DNA from 4 places in the Ancylobacter sp. SL191 genome. Region 1 is predicted to be linked to each of the others. Evidence: riboswitches for the same ligand, from Rfam matches in the RefSeq annotation. Region 1 holds a riboswitch; each other region holds the start of a gene.
What was found. Region 1 has a riboswitch for cobalamin ahead of OU996_RS02870 (ABC transporter substrate-binding protein). Riboswitches for the same ligand answer to the same signal wherever they lie in the genome.
Positions count from the first base shown of each region.

Region 2: linked by a shared signal. The riboswitch ahead of OU996_RS10650 (energy-coupling factor ABC transporter permease) and the one ahead of OU996_RS02870 (ABC transporter substrate-binding protein) in region 1 are both predicted to bind cobalamin.
Region 3: linked by a shared signal. The riboswitch ahead of cobW (cobalamin biosynthesis protein CobW) and the one ahead of OU996_RS02870 (ABC transporter substrate-binding protein) in region 1 are both predicted to bind cobalamin.
Region 4: linked by a shared signal. The riboswitch ahead of OU996_RS00090 (ribonucleoside-diphosphate reductase subunit alpha) and the one ahead of OU996_RS02870 (ABC transporter substrate-binding protein) in region 1 are both predicted to bind cobalamin.

Region 1 covers NZ_CP113056.1:645,317-653,119, reverse strand. Annotated here, with positions in the region: gene OU996_RS02880 (ABC transporter ATP-binding protein) at 1-289, opposite strand, end outside; gene OU996_RS02875 (FecCD family ABC transporter permease) at 286-1,323, opposite strand; gene OU996_RS02870 (ABC transporter substrate-binding protein) at 1,320-2,369, opposite strand; cobalamin riboswitch at 2,476-2,688, opposite strand; gene OU996_RS02865 (ABC transporter permease subunit) at 2,842-3,660, opposite strand; gene OU996_RS02860 (ABC transporter permease) at 3,660-4,565, opposite strand; gene OU996_RS02855 (ABC transporter ATP-binding protein) at 4,576-5,751, opposite strand; gene OU996_RS02850 (glutamine synthetase family protein) at 5,956-7,356, shown strand; gene OU996_RS02845 (LLM class flavin-dependent oxidoreductase) at 7,595-7,803, opposite strand, start outside.
Region 2 covers NZ_CP113056.1:2,361,458-2,369,260, forward strand. Annotated here, with positions in the region: gene OU996_RS10630 (ABC transporter permease) at 1-237, opposite strand, end outside; gene OU996_RS10635 (ABC transporter ATP-binding protein) at 242-1,348, opposite strand; gene OU996_RS10640 (ABC transporter substrate-binding protein) at 1,552-2,706, opposite strand; gene fabG (3-oxoacyl-ACP reductase FabG) at 2,964-3,743, shown strand; cobalamin riboswitch at 3,821-4,039, shown strand; gene OU996_RS10650 (energy-coupling factor ABC transporter permease) at 4,075-4,752, shown strand; gene OU996_RS10655 (alpha/beta hydrolase family protein) at 4,893-6,101, shown strand; gene OU996_RS10660 (methyl-accepting chemotaxis protein) at 6,188-7,657, opposite strand.
Region 3 covers NZ_CP113056.1:2,403,595-2,411,397, forward strand. Annotated here, with positions in the region: gene OU996_RS10830 (cobyric acid synthase) at 1-583, opposite strand, end outside; gene OU996_RS10835 (NINE protein) at 750-974, opposite strand; gene cobO (cob(I)yrinic acid a,c-diamide adenosyltransferase) at 1,110-1,724, opposite strand; gene cobU (bifunctional adenosylcobinamide kinase/adenosylcobinamide-phosphate guanylyltransferase) at 1,721-2,233, opposite strand; cobalamin riboswitch at 2,380-2,589, shown strand; gene cobW (cobalamin biosynthesis protein CobW) at 2,706-3,767, shown strand; gene cobN (cobaltochelatase subunit CobN) at 3,911-7,429, shown strand; gene cobG (precorrin-3B synthase) at 7,426-7,803, shown strand, end outside.
Region 4 covers NZ_CP113056.1:12,650-20,452, reverse strand. Annotated here, with positions in the region: gene OU996_RS00090 (ribonucleoside-diphosphate reductase subunit alpha) at 1-2,259, opposite strand, end outside; cobalamin riboswitch at 2,370-2,583, opposite strand; gene OU996_RS00085 (hypothetical protein) at 2,866-3,774, shown strand; gene OU996_RS00080 (cupin domain-containing protein) at 4,052-4,474, shown strand; gene OU996_RS00075 (beta strand repeat-containing protein) at 4,615-7,803, shown strand, end outside.

The sequences.
Region 1 (7,803 bases):
CCACGTCGCAGACCGTGAGCGCCACCTCGGTCGCCGCCTGCTGCTCGACAAAGGCGAGGCGGCGGGACAGGTCGCGACGGCCGAGGTCGCCAATGTCTCGCCCGTCCAGCGTGACCACGCCGCTCGAGACCTTGCGCAGCCGGCACAGCAGGCGCAGCAGGCTGGATTTGCCCGAGCCATTGGGCCCGATCAGGCCGAGCACACGGTTCGGCGCGACCTCAAGGCTCACCCCGTCGACGATCAGCTTGCCGCCGGCGCTCCAGCGCACCTCATGCGTCGCGAGGGTCATGCCGGACGCCTCGCGCGGTGGAGGATGATGGCGAAGGCCGGCGCGCCGACCAGCGCCGTCACCACGCCGATCGGCAGGATCTGCTGCGGCACGAGGATGCGCGAGAGCACATCGGCGAGGATCATGAACACCGCGCCGATGACGAGGCAGGCCGGCAGCAGCCGGGCATGGCCGGGGCCGACGAGGAAGCGGGCGGCATGGGGGATCACCAGCCCGACAAAGCCGACCGTGCCGACGATGGCGACCATGGTGGCGGTAAGCAGCGCGGTGGTGGCGAGCAGCACCAGCCGCACGCGGGTGACCGCGATGCCGAGCGAGGCCGCCGCATCGGCGCCGAAGGCGAAGGCGTCGAGCGCCTTGGCGTGGACCATGCAGATGACGAAGCCGGCCAGCGCCACCGGCGCGGCGACCCAGAGATCGGGCCAGCGCACGCCGCCGAAATTGCCCAGGAGCCAGAACATCACCCCGCGCGCCTGCTCCGCGCTGGCGAGCGTGGTGACGATGGTGGCGGTGGCGGCGTTGAACAGCTGCGAGCCGGCGACGCCGGCCAGGATCACCCGGTCGCTCGCCCCGCCGGCCCCGGCGGCCAGCAGGCCGACAAGGCCGAGCGCGGCCACCGAGCCGAGAAAGGCGCCGCCGGACACGCCGAGCGTCGCCCCGCCAAGACCGAGGATCATTACGCAGACCGCCCCGGTGGAGGCGCCGGCCGAGACGCCGAGAATATAGGGCTCGGCCAGCGGGTTGCGCAGCAGCGCCTGCAGGATGGCGCCCGAGAGCGCCAGCGCGCCGCCGCACAGCGCGGCCATCAGCGCCCGGCTCAGCCGGTACTCGAAGATCACCCCCTGCTGGATCGCCCCGACCGGAAAGCCGAGATCGAACAGCCCGTTGCCGAGCGCCTTGAGGGCGACGGAAAGCGGGATCGGCATCTCGCCGACGCTCACCGCCAGCGCGACGGCGAGCACCAGCGCGATGGCGGCGAGGCCGGCGACGGCAATCCGCGCCGGCCAGTTAGGCCCTACGACCAGGTGGCTCAATGGCTGAGACCGAAGCCCTGCACCGCCGTGGCGATGGCTTCCAGACCGTCCACCGTGTCCATGCCGGGCCGCGTGGCGCCGACATCGACGATGACGATGCGGTTGTTCTTCACCGCGGCGAGCTGGCTGGCGACCGGGTCTGTCGCGAGGAAGTTCAGCTTGGCCTCGATGGCGTCGGCGGGGAAGCGGCGGCGGTCCATCTTCACCAGCACCAGAACGTCGGGATCGCTGGCGGCGATGGTCTCCCAGCCAACCAGCGGCCATTCCTCCTCGGTGGTGATGATGTTGCGCGCGCCGATCTCGGCCATCAGATAGGCCGGCACGCCGTTCTTGCCGGCGAGGAAGGCGTCGCCCTTGATGTCCTTGCTGGAGAACCAGACGGCCATGGAGACGTTCTTGGCCTTCAGCGCCGCCACCGACGCGACCGCCGCCGCCTCGCGGGCCTTGAGTTCCGCGATGAGCGCGTCCGCCCGGTCGGCGACGTCGAAGATGGCGCCGAATTCGCGGATGTTCCGGTAGAGCAGCTCGGTCGTGTACATCTGCGTGCGCACGCCGTCGCCGGCTCCGCTATTGTCCTTGCCAACGCAGTCGGTGGGCGAGACATAGACCGGCACCTTCACCGCATCGAAGCGGCTGCGCTTGCCGATGATGCCGTTGGGGCCGATGTGCCATTCATACATGGCGACGACGAGGTCCGGCTCCTGACCGACCACCGCCTCGAAGCTCGGATCATTGTCGGCGAGGCGCTTCACCTTGGCGTTCACCGCCTCATAGGGTTTGGCGACCGGGCTGAACCACAGCGCGCTGGCGACCACGCGGTCGCCGAGGCCGAGGGCGTAGAGGATTTCGGTCTGCGCCTGGCCGATGCTGACGACGCGCTGCGGGGCGTGGTCGATCACCACCTTGGCTCCGCAATTCTCCAGCGTCAGCGGGTAGGTGGTGCCGGCCATGCCCGTCTCGGGCAGGCCGAGGCCGGCGAGAAGGCCGAGCGCCAGAAGGCCGCCCCGCAGGGACTGGCGGAAAAGGTTGGTATTCGTTCTGAACATGTTGTCGCTTCCTGGTCAGGAAGACGAGCCGCGCAAAGGGCACCAGCGCCCGCGCGGCCTTTCGGGCCCGCGCATGGCCAGCAACCTTCGGAGCACCCCGCCCGAATGGTGGTTCGCGATTCGAGGCAGGTCTCCTGGCTCGCGGGTCAACGCTGGCTCCACCCGGCCTTCCCGGCGCGTGCGCGCCAGTGGACGATGGGTGGAGGGCTCGCCGCTTACAGTTGCGGGGGCAGCCCCGGTCTTGGCGCAGAGCGCCGCACCGGGTTCCCTCTTAGCTCCGGGCGCGAACACCCGGAGAACCTCGATCGGGTCGATCTGACACGGAGAGGGGGCGCATCGTCAAGCACCCCTAGGCTGGTGCCTCCCCACCCGCGTCACATCGCCGACGCGACCGAGGGGACGCTATCCTAAAAGATATAATGTATCAATAGCGCGCCGCCGTCTCAGTTAGTGTTGAGCGACGCGGCGGTCCTTATCCCGCCGCCGCCAGCCGCTCCGCCTTCTGGCGCTCGATCTCCTGCCGCTTGGTCAGGATGGAGGCGAAGATCACCACCACGGTGACGATGCCGATGAGGATGGTGCAGGCGGCGTTGATCTCCGGCGTCACGCCGAGGCGCACCTGGGAATAGATGCGCATGGGCAGCGTGGTCGCGCCGGGGCCGGTGGTGAAGCTGGCGATGACCAGATCGTCCAGCGACAGGGTGAAGGCCAGCATCCAGCCGGACACCACCGCCGGCAGGATGATCGGCAGGGTGATGACGAAAAAGGTCTTGAAGGGCGGGCAGCCGAGATCGAGCGCGGCTTCCTCCAGCGAGCGGTCGAAGGTCACGAGGCGCGACTGCACCACCACCGAGACGAAGCACATGGTGAAGGTGATGTGCGCCAGCGTGATGGTCCAGAAGCCGCGGTCGATGCTGACGGCCACGAAGAGCAGCAGCAGCGACAGGCCGGTGATGACTTCCGGCATCACCAGCGGCGCATAGACCATGCCGGAGAACAGCGTGCGGCCATAGAAGCGCCCGTAGCGGGTGAGCGCGATGGCCGCCAGCGTGCCGAGCACGGTAGCGACGCTCGCGGTGATGAAGGCGACGCGCAGCGTCACCCAGGCGGCGTCGAGCAGCTGCTGGTTCTGGAACAGCTGGACGTACCAGTGGGTCGAGAAGCCCGCCCACACCGTCACCATGCGCGAGGCGTTGAAGGAGTAGATCACCAAGAGCAGGATCGGCAGATAGAGAAAGGCGAAGCCGAGCACGATGGAGGTGACGTTGAACCAGGAGAGGCCTTTTCTCATCAACGCTTCTCCATCTCGCGGGCCTGGACGTTCTGGTAGAACACGATGGGGATCACCAGCACCATCAGGAGCAGCACCGCCACCGCCGAGGACACCGTCCAGGAGCGGTTCACCGAGAACTCCGTCCACAGCACCTTGCCGATCATCAGCGTGTCGGAGCCGCCCAGCAGGTCGGGGATGACGAACTCGCCCACCGCCGGGATGAAGCAGAGCAGGCAGCCGGCGAACACGCCCGGCAGCGAGAGCGGCCAGGTGATCTTCCAGAAGGCGGCGAAGGGCGGGCAGCCAAGATCCGCGGCGGCTTCCAGGAGCGTCTCGTCCATCTTCTCCAGCGCCGAATAGAGCGGCAGGATCATGAAAGGCAGGTAGGAATAGACGATGCCGATATAGACCGCGGTGTCGGTGGCGAGGATCTGCAGCGGCTCGTCGATCAGCCCGAGCGCGAACAGAAGCTGGTTGAGCAGCCCTTCCGGCGACAGGATGCCGATCCACGCATAGACGCGGATGAGGAAGGAGGTCCAGAACGGCAGGATCACCAGCATCAGCAGCGTCGGGCGGATGGATTTCGGCGCCCGCGCCATGGCGTAGGCGATGGGATAGCCGACCATCAGCAGCAGCACGGTCGAGATGCCGGCGATCCAGAGGCTGGAGCCATAGGCCTCGATGAAGTCATTGTCCCAGCTCAGCACATAGCCGTAATTGTCGAAGGACAGCTCGCTGAAGGCGTCCTTGAAGGCGTCCCATCCGGCCGCGAGGTCGAAGGTGGGCACATAGGGCGGCTGGGCGATGGCGTCCTGCGACAGGCTGATCTTGAAGACGATCAGGAAGGGGACGAGGAACAGCGCCACGAGCCAGAGATAGGGGATGGCGAGAACCAGCCAGCGCCCCCTTGCCTTGTCCGCCATGATCGTCCCCTCAGCTCGTCAGCACCACGCCGGCATCCGGCGCGAAGGAGACATAGACCTTGTCCTCCCAGGAGATCGGCCGCTCGACCATGCGGGTGAGGTTGGGCTTCGCCGCCTTCACGCGCTGACCATTGGGCAACTCCACATGGTAGATCGACAGGTCGCCGAGATAGCCGATGTCCCAGATCGTGCCGGTGAGGCAGTTCACCGTGGGATCGGCCGGCGGGTCGAGCTCGACGCGCAGCTTCTCCGGGCGGAACGCCAGCGACACGCTGTCGCCGACGCGGGCCGGGCACTCCTGCGCCACCTTGAAGCGCATGTCGGGGGCGGAGGGGCAGCGCAGCGTGATGAGGTGCGGCTCGATCGCTTCCACCGTCGCGTCGAGGATGTTCACGTCGCCGACGAACTCCGCGACATAGCGCGAGGCCGGCTGCTCATACATCACCGCCGGCGGGGAGACCTGCACCAGCTTGCCATGGTTCATCACCGCGATGCGGTCGGCCACGGTCATGGCCTCTTCCTGATCGTGGGTCACGATCAGGAAGGTCATGCCGAGCTCCATCTGGATGTCCATGAGCTCGAACTGGGTCTCCTCGCGCAGCTTCTTGTCGAGCGCGCCGAGTGGCTCGTCGAGCAGCAGCACCTTCGGGCGCTTGGCGAGCGAGCGGGCCAGCGCGACGCGCTGGCGCTGGCCGCCGGAGAGCTGGTGCGGCTTGCGCTTGGCGAACTGGCTGAGCTTGACCAGCTTCAGCATCTCCTCGACGCGGTGCGCCACCGCGTCCTTGGCCATGCCGTCCTGGCGCAGGCCGAAGGCGATGTTGTCCCACACGTTCATGTGCGGGAACAGCGCGTAGGACTGGAACATCATGTTGACCGGCCGCTTATAGGGCGGCGTGCCGACGAGATCGTGCCCGGCGAGGGTGATCTGGCCGCTGGTCGGCTCCTCGAAGCCGGCGAGCATGCGCATCAGCGTGGTCTTGCCGCAGCCGGACGGGCCGAGCAGGGCGAAGAATTCGCGCTCGTAAATGTCGAGCGAGAGATTGTCGATCGCCACGAACTCGCCGAAGCGCTTGGTCACGTTCTGGTAGCGGATGAGCGGGGTGGCCTGCGGGTCGGTCCAGGGGGCGAATTTTCGGCGGATGCCCCCGATGGTCTTCTGCGTCTTGTCGGCGACGCCTGTGCTCATGCTTGGCCCCGTTTTCCCCGCCGGTATGACCCGGCCCTGACGCGACGCTATCCGGCTTCGTGCGGCGGCTCAACGGCACAATGCGAACAATTTTACCATGCCCGTAAACGAGCAGTGCGCTTCCTCGCGCGCGCCGCCTTGACGGCGCTTGCAGGGGCATGGTTGCCTCTTACAGGCGCAGACAGCGCATCAGGATGGTGAATCATGGCCAAGAAGAAGCGTCCCGACACGGACGCCGTCACGTCCACCCGCGGCGTTTCCTCGCTCGAGGAAGCCAAGGCCTGGATGGCCGCACGCGGAATCACCGAGATCGAATGTGCGGTGCCGGACCTCGCCGGCGTCGGACGCGGCAAGATCATGCCGGTGTCGAAGTTCCTGTCCGGTCCGGTGATGAACCTGCCGCTCTCGGTGTTCTTCCAGACGATTTCCGGGGACTACCCACCTTATGACAACCTCGTGGACTCCGTCGTGGTCGACAGCGACCTCGTCATGGAGCCCGATTTCTCCACGCTGGCGATCGTGCCCTGGGCGACCGACCCGACGGCGCAGATCATCCACGACGCCTATCACCGCGACGGGCGCCCGGTGGAGCTGGCCCCGCGCCAGGTGCTGAAGAACGTCGTCGAGCTTTACGCCAAGAAGGGCTGGAAGGCCGTCGTGGCGCCCGAGATCGAGTTCTATCTCGTCGAGCCCAATGTCGATGCCGACTACCCGCTGAAGCCGCCGATCGGCCGCTCCGGCCGGCCGGAGATCGGCCGCCAGTCCTATTCGATCCAGGCGGTGAACGAGTTCGACGCCCTGTTCGAGGACATGTACGACTATTCCGAGGCGCAGGGCCTCGAGATCGACACGCTGATCCATGAGGACGGCGCGGCGCAGATGGAAATCAACCTGCTCCATGGCGACCCCATCGCCCTGGCCGATCAGGTGTTCCTGTTCAAGCGAACGATCCGCGAGGCGGCGCTGGCGCACAAGATCTACGCCACCTTCATGGCCAAGCCCATCGCCGACGAGCCTGGCTCGGCCATGCACATCCACCAGTCCATCGTGGATGCGGAAACCGGCAAGAACATCTTCTCCGACAAGGATGGCGACCCGACGCCGGAGTTCTTCTCCTTCATCGCCGGCCAGCAGCGCTATCTGCCGGCGGTGATGTCGATCCTCGCGCCTTACGTGAACTCCTACCGCCGGCTGACGCGCGATTCGATGGCGCCGATCAACGTGCAGTGGGGCTATGACAACCGCACCGCCGGCCTGCGCGTGCCGCCGTCCTCGCCGGCGGCGCGGCGTGTCGAGAACCGGGTGCCGTCCTCCGACGCCAACCCCTATCTCGTCATCGCGGCCTCGCTCGCCTGCGGCTATCTCGGCCTCGTTGAGGGCCTGCGCCCGACCGAGCCGCTCGAATCCGACGCCAAGGGCCTCGATTTCGAGCTGCCGCGCGGGCTGCTGGAAGCGGTCGCGGCGCTGCAATACTCAGAAGAGATCGCCACCGTGCTCGGCCCGTCCTTCGTGAAGACCTACACGGCGGTGAAGCAGACCGAGTTCGACACCTTCATGCGGGTGATCTCGCCCTGGGAGCGCGAGTTCCTGCTGCTGAACGTCTGAGGCGTGCCGGCTCTTTGGGAGATAATCCCGACGGGGCCCCAAGAACGCCGTCATGCCCGGGCTTGGCCCGGGCATCCATGCCTTCTGATGATGAATTGGGCGCAAGGTAAGTCGTGGATCCCCGGGCCAAGCCCGGGGATGACGGCGCGCCGCCGGGATCGCCTGCCGCCATCACCACGCGATCCCGGATACGGCCTGGCGGCCGTTCCGGGATGACGGGTTCCGCGGGCTCAAGCCCTCACGCCTCCACCGTCTCCTGCGCCAGAAGCTCGCGCACGCGCAGGGCGACCTCGCTTCCATAGAGCTCGATCGAGCGCAGCAGGCGCGCCTGCGGCAGCGGGCCGGCGCTGTATTTCAGCTCGAAGCGCGACAGGCCGAGCGTCCGCACCGTTTTGGCGATCTTGCGCGCCACCGTCTCGGGCGAGCCGAGATAGAGCGAGCCGTGTG
Region 2 (7,803 bases), 1.7 Mb from region 1:
CGGGTCGAACAGCCCGGCGAAGTTCTCCAGCGTGAAGCTGGTGAACACGTCGAAGCTGCGCGGCTTGGCGAAGGCATAGGCGAGGATCGCCACCAGCGGGGCGAGAAAGCCGATGCCGAGCAGGAGCGCGACGGGCAGCGCGCAGCGCGCGCCGAGCGAGAGCATGTGCTGCTGGCGCAGGGCGCGCGGGCTTTCGGCCGGCGGGGCGGCGGTGGAGGCGACGGCGAGGCTGGACATGAGGTCAGCTCCCCAGCGTGAAGGCGTCGGCGGCGTCCCAGCCGAGCGTCACCGTGCGATCGGCGCCGGGGGGCAGGGCGCGCGAGCGCGACAGCTCGACCAGCATCACCTTCTCAGCCGCGCCCGCGCCGACGCGCACCTGGTACTGAATGCGCGAGCCGAGCGAATACTCGTTGTAGACCGTGCCCTCGACGCGGTTGTCGGCGACATCGCCGGGGTTGAGGAAGCGCATATATTCCGGGCGGACGACCACGAACGCCTCGTCCAGCGTCGCGCCATCCTGCGGCGGGCGGACGGTGAAGCGGCCGGGCACGTCGACGCCGGACCAGCTTCCATCGGCGCCGCGCTTCACCTTGATCGTGTTCACCTCGCCGACGAATTCCGAGACGAAGCGGTCGACCGGCGCGCCATAGATTTCTTCGGGCGTGCCGACCTGCACGAGGCGGCCGGCGCGCATCACGCCGATGCGGTCGCTCATCACCATCGCCTCTTCCAGCGAATGGGTGATGTAGATGAAGGTCTTGCCGGTCTCGCGGTGCAGATCCTTCAGCTCCTTCTCCAGCGCCTTCTTCAGCTTGTAGTCGAGGGCGGAGAGCGGCTCGTCGAAGAACAGCACCTGCGGATCATAGGCGAAGGCGCGGGCGAGGGCGACGCGCTGGCGCTCACCGCCCGAGCACTTCATCACGTTCTTGTCGTAGTAGTTTTCCGGCAGGCGGACGACGCGCATCAGCTCCAGCGCGCGCGCCTTGCGGGTGCTCGCGTCGACGCCCTTCACCTTGAGCGGGAAGGCGATGTTCTCGCCGACGCTCTTGTGCGGGAACAGGGCCAGCGACTGGAAGACGAGGCAGGTCGGCCGCTTGTTGGGCGGCATGTCGTTGATCAGCTCGCCATGCAGGGTGATGTTGCCCTCGGTCGGCGTGTCCATGCCGGCCAGCATGCGCAGCAGCGTGGTCTTTCCCGAGCCCGACGGGCCGACAATGGTGAGGAACTCGCCCTCGCGCACGTCGAGGTCGATGTTGTCCACGGCATTGAAGCCACCGAAGGTTTTGCGCACCCCCACCAGTTGCAGGATCGGCTTGGGCGTCTCGCCGGCGGGCGTGGTCTGGAGCATGCGGGTTCTTCCGGGTCGTGGACAGGTGGTGTGGGTGCAGGTGCCATTGGGAGGCCGGGGCACGAGGAAGTGGCGGTCGCCGTTTCCTCCACGTCATCCCCGGGCGTGGCCCGGGGATCCATGTCTTTCGAGGTGCACCTGAACTTGCTCGCGCGACTTAAGGCGTGGATGGCCGGGCCAGGCCCGGCCATGACGAGGAACGATCAGCCGCGCAGGCGCTTGGCGGCGTTCATGATGTCGAGCGCCTTGTCGTAATCCGGCACGATGTCGTAGTGCACCGAGCGGTCCATCTCTTCCTGCAGGCTGTCCCACTGGATGGCATCCAGCTCGTCCTTGGTGAAGAGGTCGAAGCACGCCTTGGTGCCCATCTGCGCCACCGGGTTGAACGTGCCCTCGGCGAAGGCGACGGTGTGGGCGACGTCGGGCGCCTGCACATATTTCAGGAACTCGAGCGCCAGCGGCGAGAGGTTCGGGTTGTTCACCGTCGAGGTGATCTCGATCCAGGCGACGCCGCCCTTGCCGCCCGGCAGCGGGCCGCGCAGCGGGGTGATGCCGCGCAGGTTCGGGTGGCCGTCGGCGCGGGCCGGCGAGACCGAATAGGTGCCGCCGGTCATGTGCAGGTCGATCTCGCCGGAGATCAGAGCCTGGTTCATCGAGGCGATGTCGCCGATCAGCTTGGCGCCCTTGAAGACGCGCTTGGCGGTCTCCTCGAACTTGGCGAACTCCTCCGGCGTGTGGCTCTTGAACGGGTCGATGCCGGCGATGATGAAGATGCCGAAGACGTTCCAGTCATCGGATTCAAGAATGCCGTACCGGCCGGCCAGCGCCGGGTCGTTGAACAGATCCCAGCCGGTATCCTCGGCGGTCTTGCGGCTGATCTTGTCGGTGTTGACCACGAAGCTGTAGGGCCCGAAGCGCTGGGCCATGCCGACGAGATCCTTCCCGTCATCGCTCATCGCCCACTTATAGGGCCATTTGAACTCGGGCAGCATCTTGTCGAAGAACGGCTCGAACTCGGCCTTGGGCAGCGGCTTGATGAGCTTTTCCGGCATCATCACCTTGCGGGCCCAGGGATTGTTCACATTGATCAGATCCCAGGTGTTGATCTCGCCGGCGCGCAGGCGGTTGATCATGGTGGGATCGTTGGTGAGGCTCTCGGCCTTCACCGTCGCGCCGGTCTTGGAGCGGAACGGGTCGAGCACCTGCGCGGAGTTGTAGCCCTCCCAGCACAGGATGTTCAGCTCCTTCTCGCGGGCGGCGAACGCCTTGTTGGCGGAGAACATGGGACCGGCGGCGGCGAGCGCGCCGAGCCCGGTGCCCATGCCCTTGAGCAGCGACCTTCTGGAAATGCCTGACATGTCGACGTCCTCTGGATTGTTGGCACGGACGGGCCGCCGCCGCGCGGGATTGACCGCATCCCTGGTGAGTGGATGTGGTTCTTATGTTGGACTGTGTGCGATCCTAAACATTGCCATTTGGGCTTTACAACACCATTTTTGCAGCGCACCCTGATGAAAAGGAAGGCAGCCTAATCCGTGACCATGGGGCAGGCGCTCACCGCCGCCGGGCTGCCAGTCCTTTGAAAAACAACGAAATCCAGAGGGCCTACCCGACCATGTTCACGTCGCTTGAGGGAAAAACCGTCATCGTCACCGGCGCCAGCAAGGGCATCGGCCGCGGGATCGCGCTGCGCTTCGGCCAGGCTGGTCTCAACGTGCTGGTGGTCAGCCGCAAGCTGGAGGAGGCGCAGAAGGTCGCCGCCGAGATCGGCCCGCGCGCCTCCGCCTTCGCCGCCGACGTGACCAAGACCGCCGACACGGTCGCCATGGCCCAGGCGGCGCTCGACCGCTACGGCGCCATCGACGTGCTCTGCGCCAATGCCGGCATCTTCCCGGCGGCCAAGCTCGGCGCCATGACCGAGGACGATTTCGACCTCGTCATGGACACCAACCTCAAGGGCACCTTCCTCTCGGTCTCCGCCGTGCTGCCGGCGATGAAGGCGGCGAAGAAGGGGCGCATCGTCATCACCTCCTCGATCACCGGGCCGATCACCGGCTTTCCCGGCTGGACCCATTACGGCGCCTCGAAGGCCGGGCAGATGGGCTTCATGCGCACGGCGGCGATCGAGCTGGCGCCGTGGAACATCACGGTGAACGCGGTGATGCCGGGCAACATCCTTACCGAGGGCATGGAGGGCATGGGCGAGGCCTATATCGCCTCCACCGCCGCCTGCGTGCCGATGAAGAAGCTCGGCACGGTGTTCGACATCGCCAACACCGCTTTGTTCTTCGCCAGCGAGGAAGCCGGCTACATCACCGGGCAGGGCATGGTGATCGATGGCGGGCAGGTGCTGCCCGAGTCGCCGATGGCGCTCGACGAGATGGGCGTCGCCTGACGCGCCATCCCCGCTGTTTTCCTGCGCCGGTGCGGCGCGCGTGACACGATGCTTGACTCGAGAGCCGTTCGCGCGTGCTGATGGGCGTTGCACATGGTGTCCGGCCGGGGATGACTCGGCCGGGTGAAACGGGAACGGGGAAGGGCGAAAGCCCGAAGCCCCGACCGCCCCCGCGACTGTGAGCGGCGAGCGCCTTCCATCACGCCACTGGCTCGACCCGCAAGGGGAGGCCGGGAAGGCGGAAGGCGTGCTGTGACCCGCGAGTCAGGAGACCGGCCATGCGCATGGGTCCACACGCACGCCGTCGGGTGAGACGGCACAGGAGACGACTATGCATATCGAACCCGGCCTCGTGGCCGAAGGGAAGATCTGGCTCAGCTATGTGACGGCGGCCGGCGCCGGCGCCTACACGCTCAAGCTCGCGGGTGAGGCGATCGCCACGCGCGGCCTCGCCTCGCTGGCGGCGCGCAGCATCGCGACCACCGCGCTGGTGTTCGCCTTCTTTGAGCTCCTGCCGCATCATCCGGTGGGCGTTTCCGAGGTTCACCTGATCCTCGGCTCGACGCTGTTCCTGATCTTCGGCGTCGCCCCGGCCGCCATCGGCCTTGCCGCCGGCCTGCTGATCCAGGGCCTGTTCTTCGCCCCCTTCGACCTGCCGCAATATTGCATGAACGTCACCACGCTGTTGGTGCCGCTCTTCGCGCTGATGGCGCTGGCCAAGCAGGTGATCGCGCCGAACACGCCCTATATCGAGCTGAAGTACCGGCAGGCGCTGGCGCTCTCCACCACCTATCAGGCCGGCATCGTCGTGTGGGTGGCGTTCTGGGCGTTCTACGGCCACGGCTTCACGGTCGAGAATGGCGCGTCCATCGCCTCCTTCGGCGCGGCCTATATGCTCGTCATCATCGTCGAGCCACTGGTCGACCTCGCCGTGCTCGCCGCCGCCAAGGCTCTGGGCGGTCTGCGCGGCACGCCGGTTGTCGAGCGCCGGCTGTTTGAAGCCGCCTGATTTTCCACCATCCGCTCTGAAAAGCGAGGGCCCGGCACGCTGTTGCCGGGCCCTTTTGCGTTGAGCGCCCCCTTGTCGAAACCGCGCGGCGGCGGGATACCGTGTGCCGACGCGCCTTGGTTGGCGCCGGGGAGACGGTCATGGGTTGGATATCGCGCGCGCTGCTGGGACTGGCGCTTACGTTGGCGGGCGGGAGCCTCACGGCGCGGGCGGATGGTGCGACCGCCGTTCCCTCCGGCGTCTCCTATGAGCTGATCGGCCGCTGGGACGTCGACAAGCTGAACGCGGTTCTCACCACCGAAGCGCCGCGTTTCTTCGGAATCACCGTCGCCTATGCGCCCGCCCGCAACGCCGTGCGGCTCTACCGTGTCACCTACCCCTCCGTGGTGCCGGAGCAGGGCAACCGGCCGATCATCACCACCGGCCTGCTCGCCCTGCCCGATACGGAAGGGACCAGCTTCCCGCTGCTGTCCTACCAGCACGGCACGGTGTACGGGAAAAAGCAGGTGCCCTCCTTCCCCGACCAGTCGCCGGAGACGGAGCTGGCCCTCGCCCTCTTCGCCGGTCAGGGCTATGCGGTGATCGGCGCCGATTATTTCGGCATGGGCGCCAGCTCTGAGCCGGAGGGCTATCTGGTCAAGGCGAGCCACCAGCAGGCGACCTATGACATGCTGCTGGCGAGCCGCGCCGTGCTCGCGCAGATGAACATCACCACGACCAAGCTGTTCCTCGGCGGCTGGTCGCAGGGTGGCTTTGTCACCATGGCGATGCTGCAGAAGCTGGAGGAGGCCGGCATCACCGTGGATGGCGCCGCCACCGCGAGCGCGCCCTTTGACGGCTACGCGGCGCTGAGCGGCTTTCTCGATTTTCCCCGCCCGAACGACGCCACCTGGGTGACGACGCTGTTCATCCTCACCGCCTTCTCCTTCGAGAATTACTACGGCGTGCCGGGCCTTGCGCGCTCGCTCATCAATGATAGCTATTACGACGTCGCCCGCGCCGCCTATGAGCGCAAACCGTATGATCCCTCGCATATTCCCACGGCCGTGAAGGATCTGGTCCGGGCCGAGTATTTCGACGCCCGCTTCTTCCGCGCCTCGGCCTATGGCCGCATCCTGCTCAACGAGACGCAGGCCTATCGCTGGATCATCCGCAGCCCGGTGCGCAACTATTATGGCGAGAAGGACGAGGTGATCACGCCGGGTCTGGGGCAGCTCGCCATGACCTATCAGCGCGGCATCGGCGCCGGCAACATGCAGGTCGAGGCGATCTCGACCGGGCCGACCGATCACCGGGGAACCTACGCCACCGCCATCCCGCTCTGGAAGGCGTGGTTCGACGGCAAATAGGTGATACCAAATAGCTGATACTAGGCCGCACAAACGAAACAGGCACCCCGCCGGGGTGCCTGTCGTGCCTTTTGCTGTTGGCAATCTCAGCGCGCCAGCAGGACGCGCACTTCCTCGCGCAGCCGGTCGCCGACGCTGGTCAGCGAGGTGGAGACGCGGCGCACGTCGCCGGCGGCGCCACGGATCTGGCTGACCACGCCGCTCACGCTGTTCATGCTCTGGCTGACCGAGCCGTTGGTCGCGCTCTGCTCTTCCACGGCGGCGGAGATGCTGGCGAAAACGTCGCGCATGGTGCCGACATTCTGGGTGATCTCGCCCACCGCGTGCGCCGCCGTGCTGCTCGCCCGCTGGACGTTCTCGACCTGGGAACTGATCTCCTTGGTGGCATTGGCGGTTTGCATCGCCAATTCCTTGACCTCGGAGGCGACCACGGCGAAGCCCCGGCCGGCCTCGCCGACACGCGCCGCCTCGATGGCGGCATTGAGCGCGAGAAGATTGGTCTGCGAGGCGATGCGCTCGATCATCGAGGAGACATTGCCGATGCGCTCGATGCTGTCGACCAGGCCGCTGACCAGCCCGTTGGCGGAATCGGCGCGCGCGGCAGCCTGCCCGGCCATCTGGGTGGCGCCATGGATCTGCTTGCTGACCTCGGCGAAGGAGACGGACATCTCGACCGCCGCCGCGGCGACGGTGGAGGACATTTCCTCGCTCTGCGCGGTCAGCGAGGTCAGCTGGTCGCTTGCCGCGCCCATGGCCTGCGAGGACTCGCCGAGCTCATTCACCGCGGCGGTCACATTGGAGGCGACATTGACGGCGTCGGTGACGACCGCCCAGGTCAGCATCGGGCCTTCATAGACGCCCTCGGGGGTCGTCAGCGCGGAGACGTTGAGGTCCAGCGTTTCCGGGCCGACCTTGATGCGCGCGCGGTGCGGCAGGTTCGACGGATCGGCCAGCATGCGCCGCTGCATTTCGGGTTTCTTATGGAAGACGTCGATGGAGGAGCCGACGAGCTCCGACGCCTTGATCGGCAGGAACTGCTCGATGCGGCCAAGCGTGTTGAGGCTGGTCTTGTTGGCATAGTCGATGGTGAGGTCGAGCGTGCAGGTCATGACGTTGATCGGCATCTGCTCGACCATCTGCTGCAGGCGCCGGTTGCGGTGCTGGGCCGCAAGGGTTTCGGTTTCGACGCTGAGCACGATCTGGAGCTGCTCGTGAAGGCCTTTGGCGGGCACCGCGCCGACGCGCACACGCAGCTGCTGGTCGCCGACTGTCACGATCTCGTCGATGGGCAGGTTCTTCGGCCGCGCCAGGCGATGTCCGTCGGTCCCGAGATCGAGGTTGAAGAGGGCGAGGCTGGAGCCGACGAGCGCCTCTATCGACATTGGCAAGGCGTGGCGGATGGCGCCGAGTACCTCGCGGGCCTGCGGGTTGGCGTAGCGGACGATGCCCTGCGTGTCGCACATGAGGACAGCGGCGGGCAGGCCGTCGATCAGGGTCGTGTCGACGGCGCGCCAGCGCGGGTGCTGACGGAGGGTATGAAGAGAAGCAGGGCTCATGAGGTCTCCGCTGGGCCTGCGGCATGGGGGATGCCCTGTGGGGTAGCCAGCGAGGCTTGCCTGTGGCTGGCTGTGCGATCATCGTTCGGTGATCTGGTGGTATTTACTACGCGTAACTACGTAGTTTTACCTTTAAACGGTAATTA
Region 3 (7,803 bases), 1.8 Mb from region 1:
CGCGGAAGCGGTTGACCAGAAAGCCGCGGATCATCGCCGCATCCTCTTGGGGAAGCACGGCTTTTGTGCCGACGAGGCTGGCGATGACCCCGCCGCGGTCAATGTCGCCGATCAGGATGACGGGAACATTGGCCGCGCGGGCAAAACCCATATTGGCGATGTCGCCGGCGCGCAGATTGATCTCGGAGGCCGAGCCGGCGCCTTCCACCAGAACGAGGTCGGCCTGTCCGCGCAGATGCGCATAGCTCTCCAGCACGGCGGCGAGCAAAGTGGGTTTGAGCTTCTGGTAGTCGGCGGCCCGGGCGTTGCCACGCGAGCGGCCCTGCACGACGACCTGCGCGCCGATCTCGCTCTGCGGCTTCAAGAGCACCGGGTTCATATGGACCGAGGGCGCCACCCGCGCGGCGCGCGCCTGCAGCGCCTGCGCGCGGCCGATCTCGCCGCCATCTTCGGTGACGGCGGCATTGTTCGACATGTTCTGCGGCTTGAACGGGCGGACCTCCAGTCCGCGCAAGGTGAAGGCGCGGGCGAGGCCGGCCACCAGCAGCGACTTGCCGACATCCGAGCCGGTGCCCTGGAACATGAGGGCCAAAGGCTGGCGAGGGGGAGATGTCACGCGCCCGCTCCCCGCTTCAACGTCGTCATGGCCGGGCTTGGCCCGGCCATCCATGTCTTTGATCGCGCACGCGATTCAACCGAAATCGTGGGCCCCCGGACCACGTCCGGGGATGACGGCGTGACGAGGGGCCTCAGCCGCGCCGTGTTTCCAGATAGTCCACGCGCCGCTCGAGATTGGACTCGCGCACCATGCCGGGGATCAGGAACAGGTCGATGATCTGGCCGATGCCGAGCAGGCCGAGGGTCAGAAGCCACAGCGCGCCGGTCCAGTAGCGGCCGGCGTAGAAGCGGTGGATGCCGCAGACGCCGATGAGGCCGAAGAACCAGAACAGATAGGCGACCGGGGTGGATCGCATCGGGGCATTGCTCCGTCATGTCAACACGCCGCGACAGCCGGCGTCCTCCTAGAGATAGGAAGCGACGTGCCGGATTTCGAGATCGCACGGGCCAGGCGCCACGGGATATTTCGACACGGCGTGGCTCGGGGGGCATCAGAACTCGATGCCTTTCTGCGCCTTCACCCCGGCTTTGAAATGGTGCTTCACCAGCGCCATCTCGGTGACGAGATCGGCGGCCTCGATCAGCGACGGCTTGGCGTTTCGGCCGGTCACGACGACGTGCAGCCCCTCCCGCCGCGTGGCCAGTGTGGTGACCAGTGTGTCCAGCGGAAGGTACTCATAGCGCAGGGCGATGTTCAGTTCGTCCAGGATGAGCAGGCCGATGCTCGGGTCGGCCATCAGCTCCTGCGCCTTCTCCCACGCCCGCGTGGCGGCGGCGATGTCGCGGGCGATGTCCTGCGTCTCCCAGGTGAAGCCCTCGCCCATGGAATGCCACTCGACCCGGTCGCCGAAGCTCTCCAGCGCCGCCCGCTCGCCGCTGTCCCACGCGCCCTTGATGAACTGCACCACGCCGACGCGCCCGCCATGGCCGAGCGTGCGCAGAGCGAGGCCGAAGGCGGCGGTGGATTTGCCCTTGCCCGGCCCGGTATGGACGATGAGCAGGCCCTTCTCGATGGTCTTCTCCGCCACCTCGGCGTCCTGCACCGCCTTGCGCTTTTCCATCTTGGCGCGGTGGCGGGCAGCCTCTTCCGGGGAAATTGCGCTCATCTCTCGTCCTTCACCATCATGGGCAGCCCGGCGACCATGAAGATCACCCGCGTCGCCCGGGCGGCGACCATCTGATTCAGCCGGCCCTGCGCATCGCGAAAACGCCGGCCCAGCGCGTTGTCCGGCACGATGGACAGGCCCACCTCGTTGGAGACCGCGACCACCGGCCCGTCATGGGTGGCCAGCGCCTCCACCAGCGCCGCGCATTCGGTGGCAAGGTCGGCGTCGGCCAGCATGCGGTTGCTGAGCCACAGCGTCAGGCAATCGACCAGCACCGGCGCGCCGGCGGGCAGGGCGCTCACCGCCGCCGCCAGATCATGCGGGGCGTCGATCGTTTCCCAGCCCGGCCCGCGCCGGCCGCGATGCTCGGCGATGCGGGCGGCCATCTCGTCATCCCAGGCCTGCGCCGTGGCGATGTAGCGCCAGGGCGGGGGGAGCGCCTCGATCAGGGATTCGCCATGACGGCTCTTGCCCGAACGGGCGCCGCCGAGCACGAGCGTCAGCGCCATGAGTCACCCGTGGCCGACAGGCGGCGTATCGTCATCACTCTTCCCATACCCCTGCCCGATGAGCGGCGGACTATAGCGGGGGCGGTCCGCCGGGCAACCGCGCCGTGGCGGGTGTGGGCGGTTTGACTTTCCCGCCCAAGGCCCCTTTAGTGCCGGTGACCATCGGTTTCCGCGTCTTCGGGCGCGGGACGAAGAGGGAATGCGGTGCGGAGGGTTCGGACCCTCCTAATCCGCGGCTGCCCCCGCAACTGTGAGCGGCGAGCCTGCGCCGAAAGCCACTGGGACATCCCCCGGGAAGGCGGCGACGAGGCGGCGACCCGCGAGCCAGGAGACCTGCCGAAGGTTCGGTGCTGAAAGCCGGCGGGGTGCCCGGCTGTCAGGCAGAGCCGCGCCTTTGGCGGCCTCTCGCGTGGCGATTCCCGCCGCGACCGGCGCATCCCGTCAACCGATTGGCTTGCGTGGAGACGCCATCATGAGCAGCGCCGTTCCTAACTCCCTGTCGCGGGTGCCCTGCACCATCGTCACCGGCTTTCTCGGCTCGGGGAAGACGACGCTGATCCGCCATGTGCTGGAGAACGCCAAGGGCAAGCGGCTCGCGGTCATCGTCAACGAGTTCGGCGATGTCGGCATTGACGGCGAGATCCTGCGCGGCTGCGGCATCGAGACCTGCCCGGAGGAGAATATCGTCGAGCTTGCCAATGGCTGCATCTGCTGCACCGTGGCGGATGATTTCGTGCCGGCGCTCGACGCCATTCTCTCCCGCGTGCCGAAGGTCGATCACATCCTGATCGAGACCTCGGGCCTCGCGCTGCCCAAGCCGCTGGTCCAGGCCTTCCACTGGCCGGCGATCAAGAGCCGGGTGACGGTGGACGGCGTCGTCGCGGTGGTGGATGGCGAAGCGCTGGCGGCGGGCCGCGTGGCGCATGACCATGACGCGCTGGCCGCCCAGCGCGCGGCCGATGACAGCCTCGACCATGACGACCCGATCGAGGAAGTGTTCGACGACCAGATCGCCTGCGCCGATCTCGTCATCATGACCAAGACCGACCTGATCGACGCGGCGGGCCTCGCCACGGCGCAGGCGGCGCTGGCGGGCGAGCTGCCCAAGGGCGTGCGCGTGGTTTCCATCACCGAGGGGCGGATCGACCCGGCGGTGCTCATGGGCCTCGGCGTCGGCACCGAGGACGACATCGAGAACCGCAAGACCCATCACGATGACGAGCTGGACCACGACCATGACGATTTCGACAGCTTCGTCGTCGAGGTGCCGGAGATCGCCGATCCCGCCGCCTTCGCCGCCCGCATCGCCCGCGCGGCGGACGAGGCGGATGTGTTGCGGGTGAAGGGCTTCCTGCCCGTCGCCGGCAAGCCGATGCGGCTGCTGGTGCAGGCGGTCGGTCCGCGCGTTGCCCATCATTATGACCGCGCCTGGGGCAGCGAGGCGCGCACCGGCCGCCTCGTCGCCATCGGGCTGAAGGGTCTCGACCGGGCGAAGGTGGAAGCCATCCTCGCCGGCGAGAGCGTGGCGGCGTGAGGCGGCCCCATCCCCTTGCCAACCGTCATGGCCGGGCTTGGCCCGGCCATCCACACCTTCGGCCGGAGCACCGGCGCGAACAGTCGTGGATCCCCGGGCCAAGCCCGGGGATGACGGCGTTCTGACGGGAGACCCGCCACCCCATGCACATCCTCACCACCACCTCGACCAGCCTCGACGATCTCGCCGAGCCGGTGGACCTCGGCCAGACGCCGGGGGAGGTGGTGGTCGTCTCCTTTACCGACAGCGACCTCGCGGCGCTGGCGCGGGCGCAGGAGACTGAGGAGGCAAGGGTGCCCGGAGCACTCCCGAGCCTGCGCCTCGCCAGCCTGCGCGATCTCAAGCACCCGATGTCGGTCGATCTGTGGATCGAGGGCGTGGCGGTGCAGGCCCGGCTCGTCGTGGTGCGGCTGCTGGGCGGGCTGGACTGGTGGCGCTATGGCGTCGAGCGGCTGGGGGCGGAGGCGCGGGCGCGCGGTTTTCACCTCGCCGTGCTGCCGGGCGAGGACCGCGACGACCCGCGGCTCGCCGAGGCCTCGACCGTGCCGGTGGAGGAACTGGCGGCGCTGCTCGGCTATTTCCGCGCCGGCGGGCCGGACAATATGCGCGCGCTGCTGCGGCGTATGGCGGGTTTCGCCGGGCGGGCGCTTGAGGCGGGCGAGCCGGCGCCGGTGCCGCTGGCGGGGTTTTACGCGTGGGGCGGGGGGGCTTCGGAAGCGAGCGGGGCTTTTCCTTCCACGGGCGTTGCTTCCCCCTCACGGGACGGGGCTTCCCCCTCACCCAACCCTCTCCCCCAGGGGGAGAGGGCTTTTTCCGCCGGTGCGACGCTCCCTGCTCCCTCTCCCCGTCGGGGAGAGGGTTGGGGTGAGGGGCCTTCCACCACCTCCGCCCCCACCATCCCCCTCATCTTCTACCGCTCCATGTGGCTGGCCGGTGATACCGCGCCGGTGGATGCGCTCTGTGCCGCGCTGGCCGCGCGCGGGCTCGCGCCACGGCCGATTTTCGTCGCCAGCCTGAAGGAGCCGGTCTCCATCGCCTTTCTGCGCGAGGCACTGGCGGGGATGAGCCCGGCGGCAATCGTCACGCTCACCGCCTTCGCCGCCGCTGATCCGGGCGAGGCGACGGTGCTCGATACGCCGGGCGTGCCGGTGTTGCAGGCTATCGTCGCCACGACCAAGCGCGAGGCGTGGCTGGAGGGCGTGCGCGGGCTGACCAGCGCGGACCTCGCCATGCATGTCGTGCTGCCGGAACTGGATGGACGCGTGCTGGCGGGCGCGCTGTCCTTCAAGGCGCCGACGGAGAGTGCCGCCGTGCCGGGCTTCACGCTGCTGGTGAACCGGCCCGAGCCCGACCGCGTGGCCGCCATCGCCGACCGCGTGGCGGCGCTGGCCCGGCTGCAGGTGACGCCGCGCGCGGAGCGTCGGGTGGCGGTTCTCATGCCCGATTATGCCAATGCCCCCGGCCGCACCGGCTGGGCGGTGGGCCTCGACGTGCCCGCCAGCGTGCGGGCGCTGCTCGGGGACATGGCGGCGGCGGGCTATCGGGTGGAGGGCGTGCCGGCCGATGAGCGGGCGCTGCTGGAGGCGGTGACCGCTCCCGACCGTCATGGCCGGGCTTGGCCCGGCCATCCACGCCTTGGCCGCGACGCACCCGGTCGTGAGGAAGACGTGGATGCCCGGCCCAAGGCCGGGCATGACGGTGTTCTCCCCCTCGCCGCCTACCGCGCGCATCTCGCGAGCCTTCCCACGGAGGCCGTCGCCGCCGTTCATGCCGCGTGGGGCCCGCCGGAGGATGATCCGAGCCTCACCGACGGCGCCTTCCGCTTCCGCGCCGCGCGCTTCGGCAACATCACCGTCGCGCTGGCGCCGGAGCGGGGCGATGTAAGCGAGCGGCGGGCGCAGTATCACGACCCGGCCCTGCCGCCGCGCCACGGGCTCATCGCCTTCGGCCTGTGGCTGCAACAGAATGCCGATGCGCTGGTGCATATGGGCGCGCATGGCACGCTGGAATGGCTGCCGGGCAAGCATGTCGCGCTGACGCGCGGCTGTTTCCCCGAGCTGGTGCTGGGGGCGCTGCCCGTCGCCTACCCGTTCATCACCTCCAATCCCGGCGAGGCGGCGCAGGCCAAACGCCGCATCGCCGCCGTCACCCTCGGCCATTTGCCGCCGCCGACGCTGGAGACCGGACTTGCCGGCGACGCGGCCGAGCTGGAGCGGCTGGTCGATGAGTACGCGCAGGCCGACGGGCTCGACCGGCGCCGGCGCGAGCGTCTGGCGACGCTGATCGTCGCCGAGGCCGAGCGCACCGGGATCGCCCGCGACGCCGGGCTGACCGGCACGGCATCGCCGGACGAGGCGCTGAAGGAGATCGACGCCTTTCTCTGCGACATCAAGGAGATGCGGCTCAAGGACGGCTTTCATATCTATGGCCGCGGCGCCTGCGGGCAGGCCGAGCGCGACGGGCTGCTGGCAGCGCTCGATGGCCGGCGGGTGGCCGCCGGGCCGGCCGGTGCGCCGGGGCGCGGACGCACGGACGTGATGCCGACGGGGCGCAACCTGTTCACCGTCGATCCCCGCGCCTTGCCGACGCCAACGGCGATGGACCTTGGCCGTCTCGCGGCGGAGGAGGTGCTGCGCGCTCATGCCCAGATACATGGCGACTGGCCGCGCTCCCTCGTGCTGGACCTCTGGGGCAGCGCGACGCTGCGCACCGGCGGCGAGGAGATCGCGCAGGGGCTGGCGCTGATCGGCGCGCGCCCGGTCTGGGATGCCGGCTCGGGCCGCGTCACCGGCGTCGAGGTGCTGCCACCGGCGGCGATGGGGCGCCCGCGCGTCGATGTCACCTTCCGCATTTCCGGCCTGTTCCGCGACCTGTTCCCGGCGCAGATCACGCTGCTCGACGCCGCCGTGCGGGCGGTGGCGGCGCGGGACGAGAGCGAGGACGAAAACCCGCTGCACGCCGCCGGGCCTGACGCGCTGCGCATCTTCGGCACCGCGCCGGGGGCCTATGGCGCGGGGCTGCGCGCGGGCGAGATCGAGCCCGAAGCGCTCGGCGCGGCCTATCTCGCCAGCGCCTCGCACGCCTATGGCGGGGCGGAGGGCGCGGCCCGTGTGGCCGGCGACGCCTTCGCCGCGCGGGTGGCGGCGGCGGAACTGCTGATCCATGGCGCGGATGATCCCGGCCGCGATCTTCTGGAGGGCGACGCGGACCTCGCCTTCATCGGCGGCTTCGCGGCGGCGGCGGCAAAGCTCGGGCGTCTGCCGGATGTGGTGGTGCTCGACACCAGCGACCCCGCGCGCCCCAAAGCCCGCCCGCTGGCGCAGGCGCTGGCCCGCATCGTGCGCGGCCGGGCGCATCCGCGCTATATCGAGGGCGTGATGCGCCACGGCCCGCGCGGGGCGGCGGAAATGGCCGAGACGGTGGACCGGCTGATCGGCTTTGCCGAGGCGACGCGCGCGGTGCCGAGCCATCTCGTCGACCTCTTGCACGGCGCCTATGTTGGCGACGCCCGCGTGCGTGATTTCCTTATGGAGACCTCGCCCGAGGCGGCGCGCTTCATCGCCGGGCGCTTCGAGCGGGCGCGCGACAAGGGGCTCTGGCACCCGCGCCGCAACGATGTCGCCGGCGATCTCGCGGTGCTGTCCGGGGAGGCGGCGGAATGAGCGCGGCTTCCGACATCGACACGCTGCGGCGCGGCGCCTGCCCGTCGCTGCCCGAACCGATGCCGACCGGCGACGGCCTGCTGGCGCGGCTTCAGCCCGCCGCGCCGCTGACGCTCGACCAGTTGGCGGGCCTCGCCCGGCTCGCGAGCGTGCTCGGCAATGGCATCCTTGAGGTGACCGCGCGCGGCAAGCTGCAATTGCGCGGGCTCTCCCCTGAGACGGCGGGACAGCTTGAGGCGGGCGTGGCGGCGCTCGGCATTGCCCTGCCGGACGGTTTTCCCGTCGAGATCAGCGCACTCGCGGGACGTGACCCATCCGGCCTCGTGGACCCGCGTCCGCTCGCAGAAGGAGTGGGGCAGGGCGCGGCCGGGCTG
Region 4 (7,803 bases), 630 kb from region 1:
CGTCGTCACCCGCGCGCGAAGCCCCTCCCAATCGAGTGTCGTCGAGCGGTCGAGGTCGAGCGCGCCGCGCGCCTCGGCGAGTAGTTCGATACTGTCGATCGGAAGCACGCCCTGTGACCAGAGCGAGCCCTCGAACGAGGGGTAGCGTCCGCGCTCAGCGGCCAGATCCACCGAGGCGGAGATGGCGTGGAAGCTCACCGCCTCCATGCTTTCGTCGGCGAAGCGCACGGCGGCGTCGGAGCCGTAAGCGATACGCAACGCGTGCAGCGCATCCTGAAAGCCCATGATGCCGAGGCCGACGGGGCGGTGCCTCAGGTTGGAGCGCCGGGTCTCCGGGATCGTGTAGAAGTTGATGTCGATGACGTTGTCGAGCATGCGCATCGCCGTCGCAATGGTGCGCGACAGATGCGCATGGTCGAGCCCGTCCGGCGTGATGTGCGCAACCAGGTTGACCGAGCCGAGATTGCAGACCGCCACCTCGTCATGCGACGTGTTCAGCGTGATCTCGGTGCACAGATTGGACGAATGCACCACGCCGACATGGCCCTGCGGCGAGCGGATGTTGCACGGATCCTTGAAGGTGATCCAGGGGTGCCCGGTCTCGAACAGCATCGTCAGCATGCGACGCCACAGGTCGAGCGCCCGCACCTGCCGGAACACCTGCATCTCGCCACGCGCGGCCCTCGCCTCATAGGCCTCATAGGCGACCTTGAAGGCGGGGCCGGTGAGGTCGTGAAGGTCCGGCGTCTCGTCGGGCGAGAACAGGGTCCACACCCCGTCCGCCTCCACCCGCTCCAGAAACAGGTCCGGCACCCAATTGGCAGTGTTCATGTCATGGGTGCGGCGGCGGTCGTCGCCGGTGTTCTTTCGCAGGTCGAGGAATTCCTCGATGTCGACATGCCAGGTTTCGAGATAGGCGCAGACCGCGCCCTTGCGCTTGCCGCCCTGGTTGACCGCGATGGCGGTGTCGTTGGCCACTTTCAGGAACGGCACGACGCCCTGGCTCTCGCCATTGGTGCCCTTGATGTGCGCGCCCAATCCCCGCACCTGCGTCCAGTCATTGCCGAGCCCGCCGGAATATTTGGCCAGCAGCGCGTTGTCCTTGATCGCCTTGAAGATGCCGTCGAGATCATCCGCCACCGTGGTGAGGAAGCAGGAGGCAAGCTGCGCGCGCGGTGTGCCGGCATTGAACAGGGTCGGCGTCGAGGCCATGAAGTCGAAGGAGGACAGAAGCCGGTAGAACTCGATGGCCCGTGCCTCGCGGTCGACCTCGCGCAAGGCGAGCCCCATGGCGACGCGCATGAAGAAGGCCTGCGGCAGCTCGAAGCGGGTGCCGCGCGCATGCAGGAAATAGCGGTCATAGAGCGTCTGCAGGCCGAGATAGTCGAATTGCAGGTCGCGCTCCGGCAGTAGGGCTACGACAAGCCGCTCGATATCGAACCGGGCCAGTTCCGGGTCGATCCGCTCTTCCTCGATGCCGCGGGCGAGATAGGCGCGGAAATAGTCGCCATAGCGCTCGGCCATCTCCGCCTGCGTCGCCTGATCGGGCCGTCCGGCGAGGAAGCTCAGCGCCTCGCGGCGCAGCTTGTCGAGCAGCAGCCGAGCGGACACCCTGGCATAGTTCGGTTCGCGCTCGATCAGAGTGCGGGCGGCGAGGATCGGCGCCAGCGCGATCTCGTCCTGGCTGATGCCGTCATAAAGATTGCGGCGGGTCTCGACGAGGATGGCGGCGGCGGAGACATCGTCCAACCCCTGCGCCGCCTCGCCGATGACAGCTTCCAGCCGCGCGGCGTCGAGCGGCACGCGGGCGCCGTCCGCCCTGGTCATGGACAGGGACGGCACAAGCGGCGCCGCGACCTTGACCGCCGCCCGCTCGCGCGCCCGCTCCTCGCGGTACAGCACATAGGCGCGGGCGACCTTGTGGTGTTCCCCGCGCATCAGCGCGAGTTCGACCTGATCCTGCACATCCTCGATATGGAAGGTGCGGCCTGTATCGGCGCGGCGGGTGAGACCGGCGACGATCTGCGAGGTGAGGTCCGCGACGATGTCGTGCACGCGACGCGAGGCCGCGGCGCTGGAACCCTCGACCGCAAGAAACGCCTTGGTCAGCGCGACGGCGATCTTCGACGCATCGAAGGGCGTCACCGCGCCATTGCGGCGGATGAGCTGGAAGCCTGGCGTGCTGGCATGGTCCGCCGCAGGCGCGGAGAACGGATGAGGCCGGTCGGTCACCGGCACGGCATCGGAAACGAGAGACATCGGCGAACCCCAATCAGGATTGGGGGCAAAGGCCGAGCGACGCATCGGCGCGGCCGACGGCATAAATCACCGGCGGACGCGCGAACGCACCACCGGGACACCCCGCCCAGGGACGACTATGTTGCTACGGCAGGTCTCCTGGCTCGCGGGTCACCGCCTTTCGTCCGGCCTTCCCGGAACTCTCGTTCCAGTGACGCTGAATGGACGACAGGCTCGCCGCTTACAGTTGCGGGGGCAGCGCCGGCATCGCCTCATAAGGCTCACCGGCTTCCCTCTTAGCCCCTGAACCAAACGACTCAGGGGACCGAAGCGTCAACATATAGGCATCGGCGCCCAAAGTTGGTCAACATATGGTTTCAGTGTCGTATCTCGATTGAGGAGGGATTTGTCGAAACTGAAAGATCCAAGCCCTGAACTCATCGGCCAGCGACCGGCATCGTGGAGTGCCCCGCCACATGGATTGGGCATATCTGCCGCCGCTGGGATCTCACGCTGTTCGATGATGGGGCGGCGCGTTTGAACGAGCTGGCCTGCTGCGCGTGCATTGGCCTTTTAGGATCGATAGTATCTCGCCCACCTCATTGAGGAGCGCGCGCGAGGGGAACTATGGTGAGCGCCATCCGGCTCGTGTTGTCGGCAGACGAGATTCTCGCCCATCCGCATTTCAGGATGTCGCGAGACATTTATATCCGCGAAATGCTCGACCTGCACGAGAACCAGCCGGCGGATAACCGGTTGCTGATCGATGGCGGGACCGCGTCCATCTTCTTCAATGTCATCATCATGGACGCGGGCTACCGCCCCGATGTGCGCTCCACCTGGCCGACCATGCAGCTGCTGAAAAGTCGGATGGAGGCCCTTGGTATGGCAAGCGGCCGTCGCACCCATGATATTGTGCGCCGACTTATCGATCGAGAATATATCACGACCTTTCCAGCTCAACGCGACAGACGCAGCACTTTGATTGCGCCCACTGAAAAGATGCTGGCCCACGACCAGCGCTCGCTGATTGTTTATTTTCATCCATTGCATGCAATGTTCCCCCACCCTGGATATCCCGAGCCGATGCGACGGGATCCGGCCTTTCATCGCGCGGCTCGGGAAGTGAGCGTCGCGTTTCTGGCGCATGCGCAGCAGTTCATCCTGGCGAATCCGGTGATTACGTTCTTTCTGCCGCGTCAGGCCGGCCATATGATCCTGACCAAGCTCATGCATCTGTGCAGCGATCAGGACGATCATGGGGTGCCGAAGGTGTCGTTCGTTAGGATCGGCGACAGCTTCGGGGTGTCGCGCACCCATGTCCGCAAGTTGCTGCGGGAGGCGGAGAGCCTGGGCTTTGTCCGGCTGTTGGGAAACAGTGTCGCCGTCACCCCGGCCTGCCGCGCCGGCTTCGAGCGGTTCCTGGCCGATACCATGGCCGGCAATGATCTCGTCTACCGGATGGCCATGGAAAAACTGGTTTCAACGGATGCCGCCAGTGCGCAATCTATAGATGCGGCCATAGCGGGCCTCTAGTTAGGCGCGAAATAAAGCGTCGGCCGTGCCGCCTGGATCAGCCTCCTGAAGGGCTGGTATCTCAGAACCGGCGGAAATTGCTTCCCCACTTCCGAGAATATGCAGGCGAAAAGTTCCGTAACACTTCCGGAACGGCGCTTCTAATGTCTCTCCAGCTTGAGCGCGGCTTCTGGGGAAGAGGTCGATCAGGTGACTTTCAGCGCGCGCCTGCGTCGCTGACCGAGCGCCGGGCAGCGTCGGCGCGCACGCGATCGCAACATTACCATCGGGGGATGCCATGGTACCCATTGTTGTCTCAGAGAACATTGCGCGCAATCACGTGCAGGGGGCGACTGATCCGGCGGTCAACTGGCTGGGCGCCTTCGCCACCTGCGGTGGGCATGGCGCTACCCAATCCTCGACCATCGTTTACGAAATCCCTTCCGGCGGACGCCTGGGCTGGCACACCGATGCCACGGAGGAAACCCAGTATATCCTGTCTGGAAAAGGCGAGCTGCTGATGGAGGATGGCACCCAGGCCATCGGGCCGGGAAGTGTCTTCGCTCTGCCCGCTAATGTGCGGCATGACATCGTCAATACGGGCAACGAGACGCTTCACGCCGTCGCGTTCTTTGCTGCGGCCATGTTCACCCAGACGTTCGATCAGGTCATGCTGCCGCCCAATACCCACGTGCTCGGCACGCCCAACCGGGAAGGTTGAGCGCCCGCGGCACCGCCGTCCGGCGCCCGATTGATCCATCAGTTCCTGTTTCACCGGTGCCCTGAAGGGCTGCTGGGGATGAGGCGCGCCCCACGCCGCGGCTTGTTTCCGCCGGACGATTGAAGGCAAGGCGTCATCGAATGACCTGCAGGCGCGCAACACTGCTCCCGCCCGGCCGCACAGCCGCGCGCCGCACCGGGGCGCTCGGGCCGGGGGAGGTCGCGCTGCGCCGTTCGGCCCGGCTGGTAGCCGTGCTTCTGGCAACGACCGCCTTATCGACCCGGGCGGCGGCCGCCGGTGAACTTCCCACCGGCGGAACGGTGGTCTCGGGCCGCGCGACGATTTCCCCGCCGTCGGGCACCAGCGTGCTGATCACCCAGTCATCACGCAATGCCATCATCACCTGGGGCGCCTTTTCCGTCGGGGCAGGGAACACCGTGCGCGTGGAGAACGGCACGGGCGCCACATTGAACCGCGTCACAGGCTTCTCGCGCTCGCAGATCGACGGCAGCCTTTCTGCCTCCGGCAGCCTCTATCTGGTCAATCCCAACGGCATCACCGTCGGCCCAACCGGGCAGGTGACGACGGGCGGCAGCTTCATCGCCTCCACCCATGACGTCTCCGACGCCGAGTTCAATGCCGGCGGGGCCATAACCTTCCGCGGCTCCAGCCCCGCGAACGTTATCAATTACGGCACCATCGGATCGTTGGGCGGCGACGTGGCGCTGATCGCCCGCAAGGTCGAGAATGCCGGCACCATCACCGCGCCCAACGGCACAGTGGGCCTTGCCGCCGGCTATGAGGTGCTGGTGCGCGACGCAGCCCTCTCAGACGGCAAGTTCGTGGTGAAGGTGGGCGGCGGCGATACGCAGGCCAAGACCACCGGTGTCATCAGGGCCGCCGAGGCAGAGCTGAAGGCGAATGGCGGCAATGTCTATGCGCTGGCCGGCAACACGGCCAGCATCACCAAGGCCACCGGTGTCGCCAGCAAGGGCGGACGTATCTTCCTGACTGCCGGCGACGGTGGAAGTGTCACCGTCAGCCAGAAGGTTTCCGCGCGCGCGCCGGCCAGCAACGGCAAGGCCAAGGGCGGCGAGATCCGCGTTTCCGGCGGCACGGTGAAGGTGTCGGGAAAGCTTGATGCCAGGGGCGAGGGGGATACGGGCGGCACCATCGTTGTGACCGGCCGGGACATCGCGCTGGCTTCCGGGGCAGAACTGGATGCGAGCGGCACTGCCGGCGGGCTGGCGCTCGTCGGCGGCGACTATCAGGGCGGCTATGACGCCACGACCAGATATCTGGCGGAAGACGTAGCGACCGCACGGACCACGACCGTCGAGTCGGGCGCCGCCATCCGCGCCGACGGCACGGCGGGGGCCGGTGGGCGGATCGTGGTGTGGTCGGACGGACAGACGCGCTTTGCCGGCACCATCTCCGCGACCGGCGCCGGCGCGGCTTCGGGCGGCGATGCGGAAGTCTCGGGCAAGGCGCTACTCGCCTATGAGGGGGCGGCGGATCTGCGCAGCGAACGCGGCGCCTTCGGCACGCTGCTGCTCGACCCCTATAATCTGACCATCTCAAGCGCTTCGAGCAGCGGGATGTCCGGCTTCAATGCCGCCGCCAACAACAGCATTCTCAATGTCACGACACTGACCAATGCCCTCGCCACCGCCAATGTGGTGGTCACGACGGGGTCCGACGGCTCGCAGGCCGGCAATATCACGGTGGCCAATGCCGTGACCTGGAGCAGCGGTTCAACGCTGACCCTGTCGGCCTATGGCTCCATCGCGGTGAATGCCGACATCACCGGCGGCGCAGGCTCGTCCATCGTGCTGCACGCCGATAATACGGGCACGGGGACCGGTACGGTCACGTTCGGCGCGGGCGCGACCCTCAGCGCGGGTAGCAGCGTCTCGCTCTTCTACAACCCGAGCAGTTATGCCGCTCCAACCGATTACTCCTCGAACATCGGCTCCGGATCGCTCACCGCCTACATGCTGGTGAATACGGTCCAGGATCTCCAGGACATGAATACCAATCTCTACGCTATCTACGCGCTGGGCCGGGACATTGATGCCAGCGCCACCACGAGCTGGAACGGCGGCGCGGGTTTCGCGCCGATCGGGAGCACATCCAACTTATTCTTCGGTGCCCTCGACGGACAGAACCACGTCATTTCCGGGCTGTTCATCAACCGCGGCGGTCAGACGGGCGTCGGCTTGTTCAGCGACATCGGTGCCGGCGCAAAGGTCTTCAATCTGGGCCTGGTCGGCGGCAGCGTGACCGGCGATGCCGCCGTGGGCAGCCTTGCCGGCATCAATCATGGCATCATCACCAATGTTTACACGTCTACCACGGTGACCGGCGGCCTCCAGGTCGGCGGGCTTGTTGCCGTGAATACCGGAACAATCACCGGGGCCTATGCCACGGGAATAGTCAGCGGTGACGCCCTTGTCGGCGGGCTGGTCGGCACAAATGCACACGGATCCGGTAACTGGACGATCTCCGATTCCTACGCCACAGGCGCCGTCAGCGGCACCTCCTATGTCGGCGGGCTCGTGGGCAGCAACCAGGGCGTTCTCCTCAGGGTCTATGCCACCGGTTCCGTCACCGCCAGCACAAGCACCGGTATTGGCGGGCTGATCGGCGACAACCAAATGGCCGACTCCGTCACAGCGTCGTTCTACAACACGCAGACGACGGGACAGGCCAGTGCCGTCGGCACCGGTTCCGCCAGTGGCGTGACCGGCCTCACCACGGCGCAGATGCGTGACGGTTCAACGACCTCCGGCGGCTTCTACGCCCTGGCGAGCGCCGCCGGCTGGGATTTCACGACCGTCTGGGCGCGTCCCAATGCCGTGGCGAGCCAGTCCAGCGATGGACAGCTGCATTACGCCGAACTCTATGCGGTCTCCGCCGTTGTCGGGGCCGATGCCACCGGGACCATGGTCTATGGCGATTCCAGCCCGACCTTGACCTATGCGTATTATGGAACGGGCAGCGGCTACGGCAATGCCGTCACGAGCAATCCGGTCTATGCCTCGGGCGTGACCTCTTCGAGCGATGTCGGAACCTATGCCGCCATCCTTTCCGGGGGCAGCGGCACGTCCTGGGGCGGTCGCTCGACCCGCTTCGTCTATTCGGGAACGGTGACGGTCACACCCGCCGCGCTGACGGTCACCGCGGCCGATGGCACCATGGCCTATGGCGACAGCGTGCCCACCCTGAGCTATGCGGCTACCGGCTGGAAGAACGGGCAGAGCGATGCCTTGCTCTCCGCTGTCAGCGTGACGACAAACGCCGCCTCTACCTCGAATGTCGGCAGCAGC